Regions from separate parts of the Arthrobacter sp. AOP36-F1-5 genome, predicted to be linked through region 3. Evidence: riboswitches for the same ligand, from Rfam matches in the RefSeq annotation. Region 3 holds a riboswitch; each other region holds the start of a gene.
What was found. Region 3 has a riboswitch for thiamine pyrophosphate ahead of AC3ZI9_RS09425 (ECF transporter S component). Riboswitches for the same ligand answer to the same signal wherever they lie in the genome.

Region 1: another riboswitch for thiamine pyrophosphate. It lies ahead of AC3ZI9_RS13925 (ECF transporter S component); the one in region 3 lies ahead of AC3ZI9_RS09425 (ECF transporter S component).
Region 2: another riboswitch for thiamine pyrophosphate. It lies ahead of thiE (thiamine phosphate synthase); the one in region 3 lies ahead of AC3ZI9_RS09425 (ECF transporter S component).

What each region holds. Positions count from the first base shown of each region.
Region 1 is NZ_CM176892.1:3,038,781-3,045,422, reverse strand. Features, by position in the region: gene AC3ZI9_RS13950 (Na+/H+ antiporter subunit D) at 1-748, shown strand, start outside; gene AC3ZI9_RS13945 (Na+/H+ antiporter subunit E) at 745-1,413, shown strand; gene AC3ZI9_RS13940 (MrpF/PhaF family protein) at 1,410-1,676, shown strand; gene mnhG (monovalent cation/H(+) antiporter subunit G) at 1,673-2,071, shown strand; gene AC3ZI9_RS13930 (DUF4235 domain-containing protein) at 2,078-2,347, opposite strand; TPP riboswitch at 2,417-2,543, shown strand; gene AC3ZI9_RS13925 (ECF transporter S component) at 2,597-3,217, shown strand; gene AC3ZI9_RS13920 (ATP-binding cassette domain-containing protein) at 3,222-5,660, shown strand; gene AC3ZI9_RS13915 (aminodeoxychorismate lyase) at 5,667-6,557, opposite strand.
Region 2 is NZ_CM176892.1:3,497,558-3,504,199, forward strand. Features, by position in the region: gene AC3ZI9_RS16165 (phosphotransferase) at 1-651, opposite strand, end outside; gene AC3ZI9_RS16170 (uracil-xanthine permease family protein) at 661-1,977, opposite strand; gene thiD (bifunctional hydroxymethylpyrimidine kinase/phosphomethylpyrimidine kinase) at 2,099-3,598, opposite strand; gene thiE (thiamine phosphate synthase) at 3,595-4,269, opposite strand; TPP riboswitch at 4,326-4,426, opposite strand; gene AC3ZI9_RS16185 (aldehyde dehydrogenase family protein) at 4,506-5,945, shown strand; gene AC3ZI9_RS16190 (glycine betaine ABC transporter substrate-binding protein) at 6,051-6,642, opposite strand, start outside.
Region 3 is NZ_CM176892.1:2,064,897-2,071,538, reverse strand. Features, by position in the region: gene AC3ZI9_RS09445 (thiamine pyrophosphate-dependent enzyme) at 1-186, opposite strand, end outside; gene AC3ZI9_RS09440 (Lrp/AsnC family transcriptional regulator) at 343-816, shown strand; gene AC3ZI9_RS09435 (LLM class flavin-dependent oxidoreductase) at 839-2,170, opposite strand; gene AC3ZI9_RS09430 (3-oxoacyl-ACP reductase) at 2,173-2,937, opposite strand; TPP riboswitch at 3,262-3,356, opposite strand; TPP riboswitch at 3,414-3,523, shown strand; gene AC3ZI9_RS09425 (ECF transporter S component) at 3,558-4,190, shown strand; gene AC3ZI9_RS09420 (ABC transporter ATP-binding protein) at 4,277-5,911, shown strand; gene AC3ZI9_RS09415 (energy-coupling factor transporter transmembrane component T family protein) at 5,908-6,642, shown strand, end outside.

The DNA.
Region 1 (6,642 bases), 970 kb from region 3:
CGGCGCCCTCGCCCAGGCCGACTTCAAACGCATGCTCTCCTTCACGTTGACCAGCCACATCGGCTACATGATGTTCGGGGTCGCCACCGGCAGCGCCGTCGCCCTGGCGGCCACCGTCTACTACGTGGCCCACCACATCATCGTGCAGACCTCGCTGTTCCTGGTCGCCGGGCTGATGGAACGCCGGGGCGGGACCTCGAACGTGGACCGGCTCGGGTCGTTGGCCAAGCTGTCACCGGTGCTGGCGGTACTGTTCTTCATCCCGGCGATGAACCTGGCCGGCATCCCGCCGTTCTCCGGGTTCCTGGGCAAGGTCGGGTTGCTGCGCGGCGGCGTGGACCTGGGGACCCCGCTGGCCTGGGTCCTGCTGGCCGGGGCCCTGGTGACCTCCCTGCTGACCCTGTTGGCCGTCGCCCGGGTCTGGAACCGGGCGTTCTGGCGTCGCGCCGAGGACGCCGAGGACGCCGACCCGATCCTGCTGATCGCCGCGGAGGAGGCCCGCCGTCCCGCCACCGGGACGACCGGCGTCAAAACCCAGCCACATCGCCTGAGCGGACGGGGGGATGCGGCCGTGCTGCCCCCGACCATGGTCTTCGCCACCGGGGTGCTGGTGGCCCTGGGGGTGGCCCTGACCATCTTCGCCGGGCCGCTCTTCGACCTGGCCGACCAGGCCTCGCAGCAGATGCTCGAACGCACGCCCTACATCGAGGCCGTCCTGGGCGCCTCCGAGACGGGAGGCGGACGATGAGCCCGCACCGGCATCCGCGTCCGGCACGGCCCTCGGAACTGCTCACCGGGGCCCGCAGCGCCCGGACCAGGGCACGACGGCGTCGTGCCCGCTTCCTGATCGAACTTCCCCTGATGTTGTGGCTGGTCCTGGTGTGGGGCGCCCTCTGGCGGGACTTCAGCCCCGGGAACCTGATTTTCGGGTTCGTCATCGCCCTGGGGGTGGTGACGACCTTCAAACTGCCTCCCGTGGAGCTCTCCGGCCGGTTCAACCCCTGGCAGGGGCTGGTGTTCACGGTGTTGTTCCTGCGTGAAATCGTGCGGGCGAGCATCCAGGTGGTGCTCGTGGTCCTCCGGCGCGGGCCGAAGGTGCGCAACGCGGTCATCGGCATCCGCATGCGCAGCCAGGAAGACCTCATGGCCACGGTCCTGGGGCATGTGCTGACCCTCATCCCGGGGTCCTTCGTCGTGGAGATCGACCGGACGACCTCCACGCTTTACCTGCACGTGCTGGACATCAACACCGTCCAGGAGGCCGAGGACTTCCGGCGGCAGGTCAGGTCCATCGAAGCGAGGATCATCCGGATGATGGGCAGCCGGGAGGAACTGGCGGCCCTGGACGCCGAGGGCCCCGCAGGCCCCGACCCCGCAGCACGAGCGAACCGATCGATGAAGGAGCACCCATGATCATCGTCGCTGCCTGGATCGCCGGGGTCGCCCTGGCGCTTGGCGCCGTCATGGCACTGATCCGGTTGGCCAGGGGCCCGTCGATCCTGGACCGGACTCTGGCCCTGGACGTCCTGTTGATCATCATCCTGTGCGGACTCTGCGTGGACATGGTCGTGAACCGGCATCTGAACCACATCGTGTTCATCGTCGTCGGGTCGCTGGTGGCCTTCATCGGTTCGGTCACCATCGCCCGCTACGTCACCGATCGGAGGGGGCAATGATCGTGCTTGGACTGACCGAGGGCGGGATGCTGGACCAGGTCCTGGACTGGATCGTGGTGATCAGCATGGTCTCCGGGGCTCTGCTGTCCGTGGCCGCAGGCATCGGCCTGCTGCGTTTCCCGGACCTCTTCTCCCGCATGCACGCGGCCACGAAACCGCAGGTCCTGGGATTGTTCCTGATGCTGCTCTCCGTCGCCCTGCAGATCAGGGCCTGGTCCGCGGTGCCGATACTGGTGCTGGCCTGGTTCTTCCAGCTGCTCACCGCCCCGGTGACCGCCCATATGGTCGGTCGTGCCGGCTACCGGACCCGGCACCTCAAACAGGAGACGCTGGTCCTCGACGACCTCAATGAAGTGGTCTCCGAGGCCCAGCGCCGCCTGGACGAAGGCCGCTGACGAGGATCAGACCTCGTCGGCCGTGTGGTTGAAGCGGGCAATGGCCCGCTGCGTGCCACGGTTGGTCAGGACCTGGATCACTGCGGACACCACGGCGGAGACCACAGCGAACCCGAGCGCATGACGCATCGATGCCTCGGCCTGGGCTTCCTTGTCGTTCGGCTTCGGGGGGTTCTCTCCGGTGACCTTGTACCAGATGGTGTCCACGAGCTTGCCGCCGACGAAGCCGGCGCCGATCGACACGACCGCGCCGACGATCTTCAATAATGCGTTCACGAACGATTCTCCCGTCGGTAGGTGATTACCTGCCCAGCATAACGCGCTGTAGACTCGGCCCTACTGAATCACCTACGACAGGGGAGCGTCGCCGACCGGCCACGGCCGGAATCTTCGACGCTGAGAGTGCGGAACACCGCAGACCCTCGAACCTGCTCCGGCTCGTACCGGCGAAGGGAGTCGAGAATCTCAGGACCCGCGGAACCGCCGCGGGGTCCTCCCCTCCTTGGACCCAAGGAGGAACACCACATGAGCAGCACCCTCTCGGCGGCACCGACCGCCCGTTACACCTGGCGCGTCGTGGACATCGTCGTCGCCTCCGTCATCGCCGTGGCCTCCGGGGTGATCTTCTGGGCCTGGAACACCACCCACCACGCCTTCGACTTCATCTTCGTGGCCTTCCCGCCCTCATCCGCCCTGCTGGCCGGAATGTGGCTCTTCCCCGCCGTCCTGGGGGCACTGATCATCCGCAAACCAGGGGCCGCACTGTTCTGCGAGATGGTAGCCGCGGTCGTTTCCTCGCTCCTGGGCTCCGAATACGGCTGGACGGTCTGGGCCTCGGGGATCATCCAGGGCCTCGGCGCCGAAATCGTCTTCGCCGTGCTGCTCTACCGCCGCTGGTCGCTGCCGGTGGCGCTGTTCGCCGGGCTGCTGACCGGGATCTTCGGTGGAGTGAACGACGCCTTCGTCTTCTCCTGGTTCCCCGACTACACCGAGAGCATGAAACTGGCCTATGTGGTGTTCATGGCCATTTCGGGCCTGGTCATCGCCGGATTGGGATCCTGGGCACTGACCCGGGCCCTGTCGCGAACCGGGGCCTTGTCCTCGATGGCGTCGCGGAAGGCCGCCCAGGAACGGGTCCTGGGTTGAACCGATGACACATGATGCACCGACCGGGGCCCGGGGCCCTTCACCGGCCACCGGGGTCGGCGACGTCCGCGCGGCGGCGGTCAGGGCCAGCGGTTGGGGATGGCAGCATGCCGGACGCGAGGAGCCCGCCGTGCTGGGGCTGGACCTGGACATCGACGCCGGGGAGAAGGTGTTGCTCGTCGGCCCGTCCGGGGCCGGTAAATCGACCCTCATGCATGCCCTGGCCGGGGTGTTGCAGGACGATGAGGACAACGCCTCCGCAGGGGAACTGCTCATCGATGGCCGACCCGCCGCGGCCGCCCACGGCCGGACCGGGCTGATGCAGCAGGACCCCGAGACCCAGATCGTCCAGGCCCGGGTGGGGGACGACGTCGCCTTCGGGGCGGAAAACCTTTCGGTGGATCCGGAACTGATCTGGCCCCGCGTCATCGAATCCCTGCACGCCGTCGGGCTCAGCCTGCCCCTGGACCACCCCACCTCCTCCCTGTCGGGGGGACAGAAGCAACGACTGGCCCTGGCCGGGATCCTGGCCATGCGCCCGGGACTGGTCCTGCTGGACGAACCCACCGCGAACCTCGACCCCGAGGGGGTGCTGGAGGTCCGTGACGCAGTGATCGACGCCGTGGGCGCCAGCGGGGCGACGATGATCATCGTCGAACACCGGCTGGCGGCCTGGGCCGACGCCGTGGACCGCGTGATCGTCCTGGAGCCCGGCGGCGGCATCGCCTACCAGGGCACACCGGCCCGGCTCTTCGCCCCCGGACCCATCCGGGACCGGCTCATCGACGCCGGGGTCTGGGTTCCCGGCCACACTCCCGTGCTGCCGGCCCGGCCGAAGCCGGCAGCACCGGCCGCCGGCCTGTTGAGGGGACGGGGGTTGGCCGTGTCCAGAACGGCCCAGGGTCCTGCCGCCGTATCGGGTCTTGACCTGCGGATCGACGCCGGGCAGGCGCTGTGCATCACCGGGGCCAACGGGGCGGGCAAATCAACACTGGCGTTGACCCTGGCCGGGCTGCTGCCCGAACGGGCCGGCAGCGTCGCCGCCCTGCCGGGCCTCAGCGGCGACCAGGGCGCCGCGGGGGCCTCCGACCCCGGGGACGCCGACCGGCCCTACCGGTGGCGGGCCGGGGAACTGGTCGCCCGGATCGGCACCGTCTTCCAGGAGCCCGAGCACCAATTCGTCACCGCCACCGTGCGCGAGGAACTGGCCTTCGGCCCACGACGGGCCCGCAGACCGGGGTCGAAGACCCGGCTGTACACCGACGAGGAAATCACCGGACGGGTCGATGAGCTGTTGGACCGGTTGGGGCTGAGGCATCTGGCCGAGGCGAACCCGTTCACCCTCTCGGGAGGCGAAAAGCGCCGGCTGTCGGTGGCCACCGTGCTCGCCGCCCGCCCCCGACTACTGATCCTCGACGAACCGACCTTCGGCCAGGATGCCAATACCTGGAGGGAACTGGCGCTGTTGCTGCGCGAACAACTCCAGGACGGCGTCGCCGTCGTCGCGGTCACGCACGATGCGGGCTTCGCCGCCGCCTTGGGGGCTTCCACGGTCGAGGTCGTCGCCGATCGACGCCCCTGCCGGGAACCGGGCAGGACCACACCGCAGGGCCCGGACCCCACCACCGCCCGGGCCTCCGGGGGGATGCCGGGGCTGGAACCCGATGCCGGGGCCCGGGCGAGCTTCTTCGGGCTGTGCAACCCGTTGGCCAAGCTTGCTGCGGTGGTGCTGGCCACGGTGCCGTTGATCGCCTCCCTGGACCTGGTGACCTCCAGCATCGTCGTCCTCGCCAGCCTGCTGCTGCTCCGGCTCGGGGGGATCGCCCCGGGACGCTTCCTCCTGCGGGCGTGGCCTTTACTGGTGGCGGCCCTGTTTGCCGCCTGGGGCACCGCGCTGGTCGGCAACGATGCCGGCGCGGTCCTGCTGGACCTGGGGGTGGCCACGATCAGCGAGGGGTCCCTGGTCTCCGGGGTGGCCACCGGACTGCGGATCTTCGCGGTAGCGGTTCCCGCGGTCATCGTCCTCTCGAGCACCGACCCCACCGATCTGGCCAATGCCCTGGCCCAACAAGCCAGGCTTCCGCACCGTTTCGTGTTGGGTGCCTTGGCCGGGATGCGCCTGATCGGGCTGCTGGCCGAGGAATGGGTGACGTTGGGCATGGCCCGCCGGGCCCGGGGCGTGGGCGCCCAAGGAGGATTCGTGCAGCGTCTGCGGGCCAATGCGGGGCAGAGCCTGGGGCTGATGGTCCAGGCCATCCGCCGCGCCTCGCGGCTGGCGGTCACGATGGAGGCCAAGGGCTTCGGCGGGACCCACCGCACCTGGGCGCGGACCGCCACCTTCTCCTGGCGGGACGGGGCCCTGGTGGCCGGAGGCCTGTCCCTGGGGGTGGTGGCCACGGCGGCCGCCCTGCTCACCGGCGCCTGGAACCTCGTCTGGGGCTAGCCGGTCCTAGCCGACGGCTTCGAGCAGGGCCGCCAGTTCGGTGCCCAGGGCCCGATCCCGGGAGATCGGGGTGCCATCGATCGAGGTGACCGGGGCCAGCAGCCGGAGGCTGGAGACCAGCCATACGGCGTCGGCATCGAACAGGTCCGCCGGTTCCAACGGGCCGTAGCCCAACGTCCAGCCGGCGGCTTCGGCGGCCGCGAAGATCGCGCCCTGGGTGGTTCCGGGAAGGATTCCGGTCTCCACCATCGGGGTCACCAGCTGCTTGACCCCGTTCACTCGGGTGGCCAGCAGCACCGTGGAGGTCGGCCCCTCGAGCACGCGTCCGTCGCTGGAGGTGAAGATGACGTCCTCCGCCCCCAGTGTGTGGGCATGACGCAGGGCGGCCATGTTCACCGCGTAGGAAAGCGTCTTGGCGCCCTGGAGCAGCCACGGGGCCCGTTCGGCCAACGAGGAGTCGTAACCGCGGTCCAGGAGCACGACGGCGACACCCTCGGTGCGTTGGCGGCGTCCGGACTCCGGGGCGGGGGAGACGGTGACCCAGGCGGTGCCGTGGGGCTGGTCCTCCGGGCCCCGGGTGGCGATCAGTTTCACCACGGCCTCATCGGGGTCCTCCGGGTCCGCGGTACGCTCCTGGTCATACCGGGCCACCGCGGTGGCGATGGCCGCCCGCCAGGACTGCTCCCCGGGCAGGTCCAGGTCGCAGCTGGCCGCCGAGCCCCTGAGCCGGGAGAGGTGGGCGTCCAGTTTCCGTACGGCGCCGGCGGTATACAACATGGACTCGAAGACCCCGTCGCCGCGGATGACCCCCTGATCGGTGACGAGCAACTGCGCGGCGGAGGCATCGGCGAGGCGGCCGGCCGGCCTGGAGGGGTCCAAGAACACCAAGACTGTCATGGGCCAAGAATACCCTTGCGGTTTGTTCCTGCCACTAGGCTTGGACCGTCCCGACATCGTTGAGAGGTGCGTCCTTGACCGAATC
Region 2 (6,642 bases), 1.4 Mb from region 3:
CGGCAGGAAGACGTTGTTGCGATGCAGGTCGTTGTGGTCCAGCGACAAGGGCACCGCGGCGTCGGCCAGGAAACCGCACATATCACGCACCGGGCCGAGCTGGTCGTCCAGTTCCTCGGCATCGCGGGCCGGAAGATGCAAGGGGTGCCCGGTGGGCAGGGAGGCGTGGAACATGACCTGGTCATCGATGTATCCGGGCATATGCCGGGGATCGAATTGGGTCAGACCCGCATCGAAGAGCGTGTCACCGTGGGGGAGGAGGGTCTTCTGCAGGCGGGCGACATTGCGCAGGATCCGCTCCCAGAGCTGGTGGTCGGTGCTGGGGATCCTGGCCATCGTCTCCCCGTAGTCGGGGGAGATCATCCAGCCGCGCATCGGCTCAACGGCCAGCGGCATGACCAGCTGATCGGGGGCCAGCCCCGCGGCCGCCCGGGTGACGGCGACTTCGGCCTGTTGGCCGGGGTTGATGGCCTTGACGTACAAGGTGCCGTGATCGGTGGGGACGAGGACCTGGGTGGACCATAAGTGGATCGGCCCGCGTTCGAGCGGGCCGGTGCGGCGCAGGTCGTAGGCGTCGAGCACCATCGAGACCCAGCCTTCGATCTCCTCGAGCCAGTCCTCGGTACCCCAATAGTCATTCCAGTGCGCCACGGGCCGATCCTAGCCGAGTTTGCTCGGTGTCGCGCCGGTGTACTCCGGGGCGTCGGTGGGCTCGGTGCCACGGACCCGGGCGATGGTGCGCATCCCGTGGTAGATCACCACGGTGGCCACCGTGCCCAGGGCGATGCCGCCGAACTGCATGGTCCCCACGGTGATGGTCGGGTCGGCGATGGCGATGATCAGTCCGGCCCCGGCGGTCATGAGGTTGATCGGGTTGGAGAAGTTGACCTGGTTCTGCACCCAGAGCCGGGCACCGATGATGCCGATCATCCCGTAGAGGACGATTCCCGCCCCGCCACTGACCCCGGCGGGGATCGAGGAGATGGCGGCACCGAACTTCGGCAGGAACGCCAGCAGCATGGCGGTCGCCGCGGCCACCCAGTAGGCGGCCGTGGAGTAGACGCGGGAGGAGGCCATGACCCCGATGTTCTCCGCATAGGTCGTCGTGCCCGAACCGCCACCGAAGCCGGCGACGATGCTGGCGATGCCGTCGCCCATCAGGGCCCGGCCGTTGACGTCGTCCAAGTCCCTGCGGGTCATCAGCGCCACGGTCTTGACATGGCCGATGTTCTCGGCGACAAGGACGAAGACGACCGGGAGGAACAGGGCCAGGGTGTCCAGGTGGAATTCGGGGAACGCGAAGGGCGGCAGGCCCAGCCACCCGGCCTCGTTGACGGCGGTGAAGTCGATCTGATGCTGGGCCAGGGCGATCAGGTAGCCGACGATGATCCCCACCAGGATCGACAAGCGCCCCAGCAGGCCACGGAAGAGGACCGCGGTGAAGACGATGGCGGCGACGGTGGAGAAGGTGGTCAGCGGGACCGACTCGATGGCCTCGGTGGTCGATCCGGCCAGATTCAGTCCGATGAGCGCGACGATCGTGCCCATGACCACCGGAGGCATCAGGGCGTGGATCCACCCGGTGCCCGATTTCTGCACCACCAGCCCGATGATGAACAGGGCCGCACCGGAGAAGACGACGCCGCCCAGGGCCCCGGCGAAACCATGTCCCGACATGGCGGCGGTCACCGGGGCGATGAACGCGAAGGAGGAGCCCAGGTAGCTGGGTACCCGGCCGGCGGTGATGAGCAGGAACAGCATGGTCCCGACCCCGGAGAAGAACAAGGTGGAGGTGACCGGGAAGCCGGTCAGCGCCGGTACCAGCACGGTGGATCCGAACATGGCCATCACGTGTTGGACGCCGATGCCGGTGGTCTGGAACCAGTTCAGCCGTTCATCGGGGGCCACCACGGTGCCGGGTCGAATCGTTGTGCCGTCGCCGTGGACCGTCCAGCCGAAGCCGGGGAAATTGCTCATGGGTGTCCTCCATCGGGGCCCTGCGGGTTGGTGGGGCCTCACCGGTGCGGGGCCCCACGGAATCCTACCGCCCCCGACCCCGGGGCGGCGGGGTCGGGCCCCCTGCCGGGGTGCGCCGGCATCAGCCGATGGCCGCCACCGGCATGGGGAGGGAGGCCGATCGCGGGGCGGCGTCTTCGGGGGTCTGGGCGAAGAAGGACAATTCCTGCCGGCTCGATTCGTCGAAGGCGCGACGCATCCCGGCCAGGGTGGTGGAACCCGCCCGCAAGGCCACCTTCTGGACCAGCGCGATGGCCTCGCTGGTGGCTTCGTCGAACTCGGGGGAGGAGTAGGCGGCGAGCCAGTCGGCATAGGGGTGGCCCGGGTGGGCCGCGGCGGCCAGCCGCTGGCCGATGTCCTGGTAGAGCCAATAACAGGGCAGGATGGCCGCCACGAGCTCGGGATAGGAATCGCCGGAGGCCACCAGGTGGTTCAGGTAGGCCGAGGTGGTGGGGCTGGGTTCCGGATCGGGGGCATCTCCGAGCCGGTGCAGATGTAGATTCGCCTCCTCCTCGAGGGCGCCGACGGCCCCGGAAGCCCAGAACTGCTGCTCTTCGCGGTTCGGCGCCAACTCGGCGGCACGGGAGAGGACCCGGGAGTAGGTCCGCAGGTACAAGGAATCCTGGGCCAGATAGAAGTGGAAGTCCTCCGAGGGCAGGGTCCCGTCCCGCAGCGCACGGATGAACGGCAGATCGTCGATCCCCGAACGCAGCGGTGCCAGATCGTTCCACCAGGTGCCCAGCAAGGCCCCCGTCGTCGGGATCGCCGTACCGTCCCAGAGCGCCCCGAAATGATTCACCGGACCATGTCCTTCGCCGACCTCGAGTTCATCGGCACGGTGCAGGGCGCCTTCAAGCCACCCGCGGGCCAGCCGCAGGGCATCCCCCCAGTCCCCGCAGCGGGCCCACAGGGTAGCCAGCGCCGCGGAGAGCGAGCACCCGGTCCCATGGGTGTTCGGGGTGTCGATGCGGTCACCCTCCACGGCAGCCATGACGCCGTCGGGGCCCACGAGGGCATCCGGGCACCGGCTGCCGGTGAGGTGGCCGCCCTTGGCCAGGACCAGGACAGAATACCGCCTCGCGAGCCGGGCTGCCTGGTCCAGGACGTCGTCCCATCGGGTGCAGACCGGCTCCTCGAGCAGTGCCGCCAATTCCGCGGTGTTCGGGGTCAGGACATCGGCCCACGGGAGCAGCCGACGCAGGGCCTCCTCGGCGTCGTGCTCCAATAAGCGGTCCCCGGACGTGGAGATCAGCACCGGGTCCACCACGACGGTGGTGCCCGGGCGGGTACCCAGCCAGGCGGTGGTGGCTTCGATGACCTCGGCGGAGGCCAGCATGCCGATCTTCACCGCATCGATCCGGATATCGGCGGCGACCGTCTCAAGTTGCCGGGTGAGGAATTCCGCCGGAGGGGTATGGACCCCGGTGACTCCCCGGGTGTTCTGGGCGGTCAGTGCGGTGATCGCCGCCATCCCGTAGCCACCGCAGGCGGCAATCGATTTCAGGTCGGCCTGGATCCCGGCCCCGCCGGAGGGGTCGGCCCCGGCGATGGACAGGATGTTGGGGGTGTTCGGGGCGCTCATGCGGTCTCCGTTCGTGCTGCCCGGGTCCATTCCTGAACCAGGGCGGCAGCAGAGTCCCGGGGTTCGGCGGCGGAGCAGATGGCCCGCACGACGGCCATGCCGATGGCCCCGGCGGTGTGCGCGTCCGCGGCGTCGCCGGAGCCCAGCCCGCCGATCGCCACGCAGGGCAGCGGGGCCCGGGAGATCAACGAGGCCAGGCCGGGGAACCCCAGCGGGGTCGGGTGGTCCTTCTTGGTGGGCGTGGCCCGGACGGCCCCGGTGCCCAGATAGTCGATGGTGCCTGCCGGCAGTTCCGCTACTGCCGCGAAGTGGTCCTCGGTGCTGGCGCTGAGCCCCAGCACGGCATCGGGTCCGATGAGGGACCGGACGAGTTCGGCGGGCAGGTCCTTCTGGCCGATATGGACCCCGTCCACGCGGATCCCTGCCGCACGGGCCGCCAGGTAGACGTCCACCCGGTCGTTGAGCAGCAGCAGGGCCCGGCCCGCGGTGTGTTCGGCGCAGGCGGCCGCCTCGGCCAGGAATTCGCGGGCGGACAGGTCCTTGCAGCGCAGCTGGATGGTCCCGACCCCCGCGGCGACGGCCTCGGCCACGATGGTGGCCAAGGGCCGTCCGGCCGTGCTGGTGGAGTTGGCGACGAGGTAGATCCCGCTTCCGGGAACCGGCGCGCTCATGCGAGCACCGCCTCAACAAAGCAGTCGGTGGGTGAATGGGCCAAGGTGGGCGCATGTTGGTGCATGGGCGACATCCCTCCGCTAGTACGAACTAGATCAGGTTCTTGCCGGGTGTGCTCTCAGTCCGCGCCGGTGGCGGACACCCCGTGTCAGTGATCGTGAGCCTACAGTCCCCCACTGGGGGCGGCAAACCGACCGGCTGCCCCGCCGGCGGTGTCCACGTTAGTGTCGTACCCATGGCCATGAACCGACGTTCCCGTCCCCCAGCAGTTTCCGCGCCCGTCGTGCCGGCGGGCCCCGACGCCGAACTCCCGGCCACCGCGGCCCGCCGGCTGCGTGATGCCGCCGACTCCCGGCTGGCCCACCCCCGCAGGTTCCGCAGCGCCCAGCTCAAGGCACTCGAACGGCTGATCCAGGATCAAGAACAGACCCTATGTGACGCGTTGATGACGGATCTGGGTAAACCGGCGGCCGAATCCCGGCTGACCGAACTGGATCGGGTGAAGGCCGAAATCGATCATGCCCTGTTGCACCTGGGCGACTGGATGGCGGATGAGGCGGTGAAGGTCCCGCTGTCGCTGCAACCGGCGTCGGCCCGCGTCCAGGCGCGTCCGTTGGGCATGGTCCTGGTGATCGCCCCCTGGAACTATCCGGTCCTGTTGCTGCTCGGCCCGCTGGTCGGTGCCCTGGCGGCAGGGAACACCGTGATCCTCAAACCCTCCGAACTGGCTCCGGCCACCTCGGCGGTCATGGCCGCCCTCATCCCGCAGTACCTGGATCGGCGCGCTGTCGCGGTCCTGGAGGGGGCCGCGGAGACGACGAGCGAACTTCTGGAGATGGACTTCGACCACATCTTCTACACCGGAGGCGAACGGGTCGGGAAGATCGTGGCCCGGGCCGCGGCGGAAACGCTGACCCCGGTGACCCTGGAACTGGGCGGGAAGAGTCCGGCGGTGGTCGCCGACGGGAACTTCCCCGCCATCGCCCGGCGGTTGGCCCACGGGAAGTTCATGAATGCCGGACAGACCTGTGTCGCCCCGGACTACGTCCTGGCGGTCGGGGCCACGGCGGCGGCCGAACTGGAAAAGCAGCTGCCCAAGGCCATCGGCGCGTTCTATGGGAAGGACCCCTCGGGCAGCAAGGACTATGGGCGGATCATCAACGCCTCGCACTTCGAACGTCTGGAATCCTATCTGGGGCAGGGACGGGTGGTGGCCGGGGGGACCAGCGACGCGGAGGCGAGGTACATCGCCCCCACGGTCCTGGCTGACGTCGACCCGGCGGCCCCGGTGATGACGGAGGAGATTTTCGGTCCGATCCTGCCGATCATCCAGGTCGACCGCTTCGATGATGCGGTGCGGTTCATCAACTCCCGCCCCTCACCGCTGGCCGCCTACCTGTTCAGCGAACGCCCGCGCCTGCACACCTCCTTCGAGGACCAGGTGCGGGCCGGGGCGATCGCCCATAATGTGTGCAGCATGCACCTGGCGGTCCCCGCGCTGCCCTTCGGCGGGGTGGGGGCCTCGGGGACGGGGAACTACCACGGCAAATTCGGGTTCGATACCTTCAGCCAGCAACGTCCGGTGCTGTCCAAGACCGCGATGCTCGATACGTTGCGGGCCGTCTACCCGCCCTTCGGCTGGGCCAAGCGGAAGATCATGCGTTCGATCGGCTGATCCGCCCGGCCGAGTGCCCCGACAGACGAAGGGCCCGGACCGCATTCAATGCGGTCCGGGCCCTTCGCTACGGTCGGTGCCATGGCACCTGCCGATGGATCGTGGCTACTTCTCGGTCAGCGAATCCACGTAGTCCTGGTTCTCGGAGATCCACTTGTCGACGATCGGTCCGTAGTCATCGGTGTCCGTGTCGTTGAACATGGCGTTCTCCAGGGAGAACAGGTGGTCATCGTCGATCGTGAAGTCGTTCAACCACTCGGTCAGTCCCGGGTAGGTGTCGGCGAAGTCGGCGTTGCCGTAGGAGGTGATGGTTTCCGCGTCGCCCATGGCACCCTTGGGATCCTTCAGATCCTTGATCGGGAACTCGTCGTAGGCCCAGTGCGGGCGCCACAGGGTGACGACGATGTCCTCATCGGCGTCCGTGGCCTTCTTCAGCTGGGCCAGCATGGCCGGGGTGGAGGAGGTCTTGAAGTCCATCTTCTCCAGGCCGTAGTCCGGGATGGCCGCCTTTTCGGTGGTGTCGGTCAGCCCGGCGCCCGGGTCGATGCCATAGATCGTGTTGCCGAACTTGTCGGCATTGGCCGCCAGGTCCTCGAGCGAATCGATCGGGGCGTCTTCGTTGACCGCGATGGTCAGCTTGGCATCGTCGTACCAGGTGCCCAGCTTGGTCATGTCGTCGCCGTACTTCTTCAAGTAC
Region 3 (6,642 bases):
GGCGCTGCCCACCTGGGCTGCCTCCTGGCCTAGTTCCGGGGCATAGCCCGGCAGGATGCCTTGTCGCTGCCAGGCAATGGCGGCGACATCAAGCTGCCGGGTGCGCACCATCAGGCGGTACAGCTCAAGTAGTTCATCGGTGCCGAGCTCGTCGGCGTGCGGCTCAAGCCGGGGTGCATCGGTCATGTTCGACTCCCAGTGGATTCGGTGAGGTGGGCTTGCTGTGACCCTAGTTACCACCTGTTTCATGCGCAATCGCATCAATCAATGACCAACAATCTGCGCAGAGTGTCTACGCTGGTACCGAGTCATCTATACATATTGTCTAGTTAAGGAGCGTCCATGAAAATCGACGCATTGGATGCACGGATCCTGGGGGAGTTCTCCTCGGACCCGCGGATGTCGGTGTTGGAGGCGTCGCGGGTTCTGGGGGTGGCCCGGGCGACGGTGCAGTCGCGGCTGGACAAGCTCACGCGGGAGGGCGTGATCACCGGTTGGGGGCCGCATCTCTCGGCCGAAGGGCTGGGATATCCGGTGCGTGCCTACTGTTCCCTGGCGATCGATCAGGACGCAGGGCACGACGGCGTGGCCGCCGCCCTGTCCCAGGTCCCCGAGGTGCTCGAACTGCATACCGTTTCGGGTGAAAGTGATCTCATGGCCTGCATTGTGGCCACGTCGAACGACGATCTGCAGCGGGTCCTGGACGCGATCATCGCGACCCGGACCGTGCTGCGCAGTTCCTCGTTGGTGGTGCTGAACTCACCGATCCCCTTGCGCATGCTGCCCCTGGCCCGGGCCGCGGCCCAGAGGGGCTGAGCCCTCAGGGTCGCTGGGCCGTTCAGGCCTCCGGCCGCTCCAGCCCCAGATGACCCCGCAACGTGTGAGTCGAGTATTCGGTGCGGTAGAGCCCCCGACGTTGCAACACTGGAACCACCCGGTCCACGAACTCCTCTAGGGAATCAGGCAGCATCGGCGGCATCAGGTTGAAGCCATCGGCAGCGCCCGAGGTGAACCAGCGTTCGATGGAGTCGGCGACCTGCTCCGGGGTCCCCACCATCGTGCAATGGCCGCCGCCGGCAGCGAGTCGACCCAGCAGCTGTCGGACCGTGGGGCGTTCGGCTTCCACGATGCGCAGGATCGTGGCGTACCTGCCCTGTGGGCCGGTGAATTCGCTCGCCGGTGGCAGAGCCGGAACCGGTGCGTCGAGGTCCCACTCGCTGCAATCCTGCCCGATGAACATTCCCAGCTGGGCCAGCGACTGTTCGGTCGGTAGGAGGGCATCCACCTCTGCCTGCCGCGCCAACGCCTCGACTTCGGTGGATCCGAGGTAGGTGACCAGTCCGGGCATGATCGCGACCTTCGACGGGTCCCTGCCTTCGGCGGCAATGCGCTGCTTCAGATCCGCGTAGTAGTCCTGCCCGCTGGCCAGATCGTAGGCCACCGCGTAGATCCCTTCGGCATGGCGTGCCGCTAGCTGGCGACCGGATTCCGAGGCCCCGGCCTGGAACAGGACCGGCCGGCCTTGCGGGCCCCGGGGCACGTTCAGCGGCCCGGCAACACCGAAATGCTCGCCGTCGTGGTTGATGGGCCTGACTTTCTCGGGATCGGCGAAGAACCCCGAACGATCGGCGAGCACCGCGTCATCGGCCCAGGAATCCCAGAGGGCCAGCGCGACGTCGATGAATTCGGCGGCCCGGGCATAACGTTCGGGACTGGCCGGCATGGAATCCATCGAGTGGTTGCGCGCCTCGGCGTCGAACATCGAGGTGACCACATTCCACCCGATGCGCCCGGCGCTGAGGTGATCCAGCGAGGCGAGCATCCTGGCAGCGTGGTACGGGGTGTAGAAGGTCGTGGAGACGGTGGAGATCAGCCCGATGCGGCTGGTGCTCCGCGCCATGGCGGCCAGCGCCGTCAACGGTTCGAAGAACCACCGGGGGCCGGCTGCCGGGTTTCCCGCCGAGTGTCCGTCGGCGAAGAACACGGCATCGAAGAGGCCGGCCTCGGCGGTTTGGGCCAACCGTTCGTAATGCTCGATGCTGCCCAGTTGCTCAACCGCAGAGTCCGGGTGGCGCCACGCTGCCTGGTGGTGCCCGCAGGCGTTGAGGAAGGCGTTGAAATGTAGTTGGCGTGGTGCCGTTTCGGCTGTGTTGATGGGGTGTGTGCTCATCTCTAGTTCATCACCAGTCCGCCGTCGACCACCAGATTCTGCCCGGTGACCGCACGGGCCCAGGGGGAAGCGAAGAACAGGATGGCGTCGGCGAATTCGGCCGGTGTGGTGACCTTGCGCAAGGGGGTGGAGGAGGCGATGAAGTCGAAGACCTCTTCGGGGGTCGCGGCGCTGGCGTCCGTGGTGCGTAGTAGACCACCGGAGACCATGTTCACCGAGACCTGGTGTTGGCCCAGGTCGGCGGCGAGTGTTCGGGTCAGGGCCAGCAGGGCGGCTTTGGAGGCGGTGTAGTCGTGGTACGGGACCACGGGGTTTTGGAAGAGGTTGGTGCCGATGTTGATGATCCGCCCGAAGCCCTGTTTACGCATCCCCGGCAGCGCCGCCTGGGCGGTGTTCAGTGCGCCGCGAACACTACCGGAGAACTGGGTGGTGAACTCCTCCCAACCAATCTCTGCGGCCGAGGATCGGGCCTCGCCATTGAAGGAGAAATCGGCCAGCGCGTTGTTCACCACGGTGGTCACGGGGGAACCGAAATGGGCCTGGGAGGCCACGAGCATGGCGGTGACCTGCGCCGGATCGGTGACATCTGCCTGGACTGCCAGGGCACGGTCGGGCCCCAGACCGGCAGCAAGTTTCTCGGCGGCTTCGGCGGACTGCCGGTAGTTGATGACGACGCGGGCGCCTTGTGCGGCGAAGGCCTGCACGATATGACGGCCCAAACCGCGGGCGCCCCCGGTGACAAGGACAATCTGGTCTGAGAGGTTCATTTGGTCTCGCTTTCATGGCTGCCGAGGGCAGGTGGTGGTGGAAATGAAGAGGATCGTTGCGGGCAGCATCGCCCGGGGGAGAGAGGTGAGGGCCCCGTGAGACACGCGGGGAGCACGGTGGTCGTGCTGTGGTGTCCGACGGTGGAGAGCAGGCTGCGCAGGAGAGGTTTCAGCTGGGCCGCAGCTGGCGGGCAGAGGCTAAACCGCTGGCCGAGAGACGGCACGGCAGGATGCGGAGCGCCAGGGTGGACGCAACCAACGCATGGCGACATCGGGCCGTGGGGTGGCGGTCCGGCAGGACCTTCCAACATGGAGGTTTAGGTGAAGAAGCACCTGCAACATCCCTTCGCTAGTTCGAACTAGATCAGGTTCAACGGGTGTTCTCTCAGCCAGAAATCATGGCACCCCGTGTCACTGCACCACACCCTACACACTTCACGCAGCGATTCGACAACTTCGTGTCCACGTGTACAGTCTGTGCTGAACACGGGAGTCCGGTGAGCCGGGCTGAGAGGAAGCTGATCAAGCTTCGACCGTCGAACCTGATCTGGGTCATGCCAGCGCAGGGAGGCAAAACTCTAAATCCCGTGCCCTGTTCACTCAACAGAAGGGGCACGACAGTGCACTCAATAACGCCGCCATCCACCACGCCACTACCGGCGCGACGACGCTTTTCCTTCGACCTCAAGGACCTGGTGCTCATCGTGGTCCTGGGGGTCGTCTTCGGATTCCTCTACTGGGCGTTGGTCCAGGCATCGGCCGGGCTGACCCTGCTGATGGGCCCGTTCGGGGACCTCTCCTCGCATCTACTCTTCGGCGGGTGGCTCATCGTGGCCCCGATCGCCGTCGCCATCATCAGACGACCCTTCGCCGGGATCCTCGCGGAGGTCATTGCCGGTGGGGTGGAGGTCGTTTTCCTCGGCTCGACGGCAGGACCCATGCTTTTCCTGGTGGCCGCCATCCAAGGTCTGGGCAGCGAACTTCCCTTCGCCCTGCGTCGCTACCGGTCTTTCAGCTGGCTCACCTACGCTTGCTCCGGACTACTCGGAGCAGGATTGGCCTTCGCCGTCTCGGCCTTCCGTTTCGGGTGGTACGGCCAGGATTTCTTTGTCATCCGGCTCATCGTTCAACTGCTCTCCGGGCTCATTCTCGGCGGTCTCCTGGCCCGCAAGACCGTTAACGCCCTGGCTAAAACCGGCGTCGTGGACAACTACGCCATCGGCCGGGACCAGCCAACCGCCGAGGGAGCATGAAACCGGCAAGCACGCCGGTAGTCGTGCTTGAGAACGTGACCGTAACCTACCCCCGAAGGCAGGTGCCGGTCCTGGATCGGGTGACCTTGAGTCTCGAAGCAGGCGAACAGGTCATCATCCTGGGGCCCTCGGGGGCCGGAAAGTCGACGCTTTTAAACCTGATGACCGGGGTCATCCCGCATTCGGTGGCGGCACGGTTCACTGGCCGGGTCCTCGTCGCTGGTCAGGACACCGCTCACACCGGCGTCGCCGAATTGTCACGGACCGTCGGCGTCCTGGCCCAGGACCCCGAATCGGCGATGTGCATGCCCGATGTGCAGCGGGAGATCGCCCTTCCACTGGAGAACCATGCGGTACCCCCACGACAGATCGAGGGCCTGATCGATGAGGTGCTGGAACAGGTCAACGGAGCCAGCCTCAAGGACAGGTCAACACGGCAACTCTCCGGTGGCCAAGGTCAACGGGTTGCCTTGGCGGCCAGTCTGGTCGTGGAGCCGCCGGTGCTGCTGCTCGACGAACCCACCTCGATGCTTGACGCCGAAGGCATCTCCTCGGTGCGCCGGTCCATCGACCGGGCGGTGCACGACCGTGGCCCCGCCGTGGTGCTGGTGGAACACCGCATCGACGAGTATGCGGGAGCCGACGGTGTGGCGGGGCTTCCCGGACGGGCCATCGTGCTCGACGCCGAAGGGGCCCTGATCGCTGACGGCCCCACACAGACCGTGTTAAAACAATCGGCACGCCAGCTCGTGGACGCCGGGTGCTGGACACCGTTGGAAACCGAGCTGCAGGCTGCATGCGGCACCGAAGGCGGTTTGGCATCGCCCATCGTCCGCGAAGAATTGCTGCACTGGGCGGAGGGCCAACCAACGGTTCCGCAGCCGACGCAGGCCACCGACAGCGTGGTCCTCTCAGCCCGGGGCCTCTCGATCACCCGGGCGCCAATCCCTGCCCGGAAACGACGCCGCGAACCCGCGGTGATCAGCCCCCAACTTGAAGGCATCGACCTGGAACTACGCTCCGGGGAGATCGTCGCCCTGTTGGGCGCCAACGGGACGGGCAAGACCAGTCTGTTGCTCGCGCTCGCCGGGCTGCTGCAACCACTTGCCGGCACGATATCGGGGGACCGCCCCGGGCTGGTGTTCCAGAACCCCGAACACCAATTCGTGGCCACCACGGTCCGAGAAGAAGTTGGCCATGGCCTGCCGGCGCTCATCAATGGTCGTCCTGCCCAGGAGAAGATCGATGACCTGCTGGCCGAACACCGGCTGACGCATCTGGCCGCGAGCAACCCGTTCCGACTCTCGGGCGGGGAAAAGCGGCGGCTCAGCGTTGCGGCCATGCTCGCTCATTCCCGCAACGTCCTGTTGGCCGACGAACCGGGTTACGGGTTGGACCGGAAAGCCACCATCTCGATGATGGGAGCCTTCCGGGACGCGGCGGCCGACGGACAGTCGATCCTGTTTTCCAGCCACGATCTACGCAGTGTCGCGAGCCTGGCCCACCGGGGAATCGTCATCGCCGAGGGCACCATCATCGCCGACGGGCCGATTTTTGACGTGCTGGGCGACCGAGACGTCTTGGCCAGGGCAGGGATCGTGCTGCCCCCGCTGCTGGACTGGCTGCTGGGCCTCGGGAAGAGTCCGGAGCAGATCAAGAACATCCTGGATGCTCTGGATCGCGAAGTTGCGCCTGCGGCACGGATGCAGGTGCCCTCGTGAGCGCGGCCCCCTTTCCGTGGGTGGTCACGACCACGCCCTTGGGCCGTCGCAACCCCACCATGAAGCTCGCCCTGCTCTTCGTGGTCTCCTTCGCCTTGCTCTTCGTCTTCGACCCGCTGACCCCGGCCCTGCTCTATCCGTTGGCGCTGGCCGCCGTGCTGATCTGGGGCCGGCCCTCGCCCCGGATGCTGCTGCTGGCCCATATCCCGTTCCTGGGTTTTGCCCTCGGGATGCTCATGATCAATGCCATCACCCGGCCGGGGGAGGAACTCTTCACGGTGCTGGGCCTGCAGGTCAGCGTCGAGGGGGTGAACCTGGGGACTTCCCTGGCCCTGCGCACGTTCGTTCTGGGGGTGTTGTCGATCGGTTTCGTCCTCTCCACCGATGCCGTGGCCCTGACCGACAGCCTGCATCAACAGGCCAGACTGGGTCCGCGTCTCTCCCATGCCGTCCTGGCCGGATACCAGATGCTCCAAGATCTGCCGGGCACCTGGCAGACGATCCGGCAGGCCCATGGGGTGCGGGCTCCCGAGCTGGCTCCGGGGCTGCGTCGCCCCACGATCCGGGAGTTCGGGCATGCCTCCTTCGCCCTGCTCGTGGTCTCGCTGCGCCGGGGTGAGCGCATGGCCCAGTCCATGGAGTCCCGCGGTCTGGGACTGACTCCCCGAACCATCTGGAAGCCCATCAGACTCCAACGAGCGGACTGGATCATGGCTACCGGTGTGCTCAGC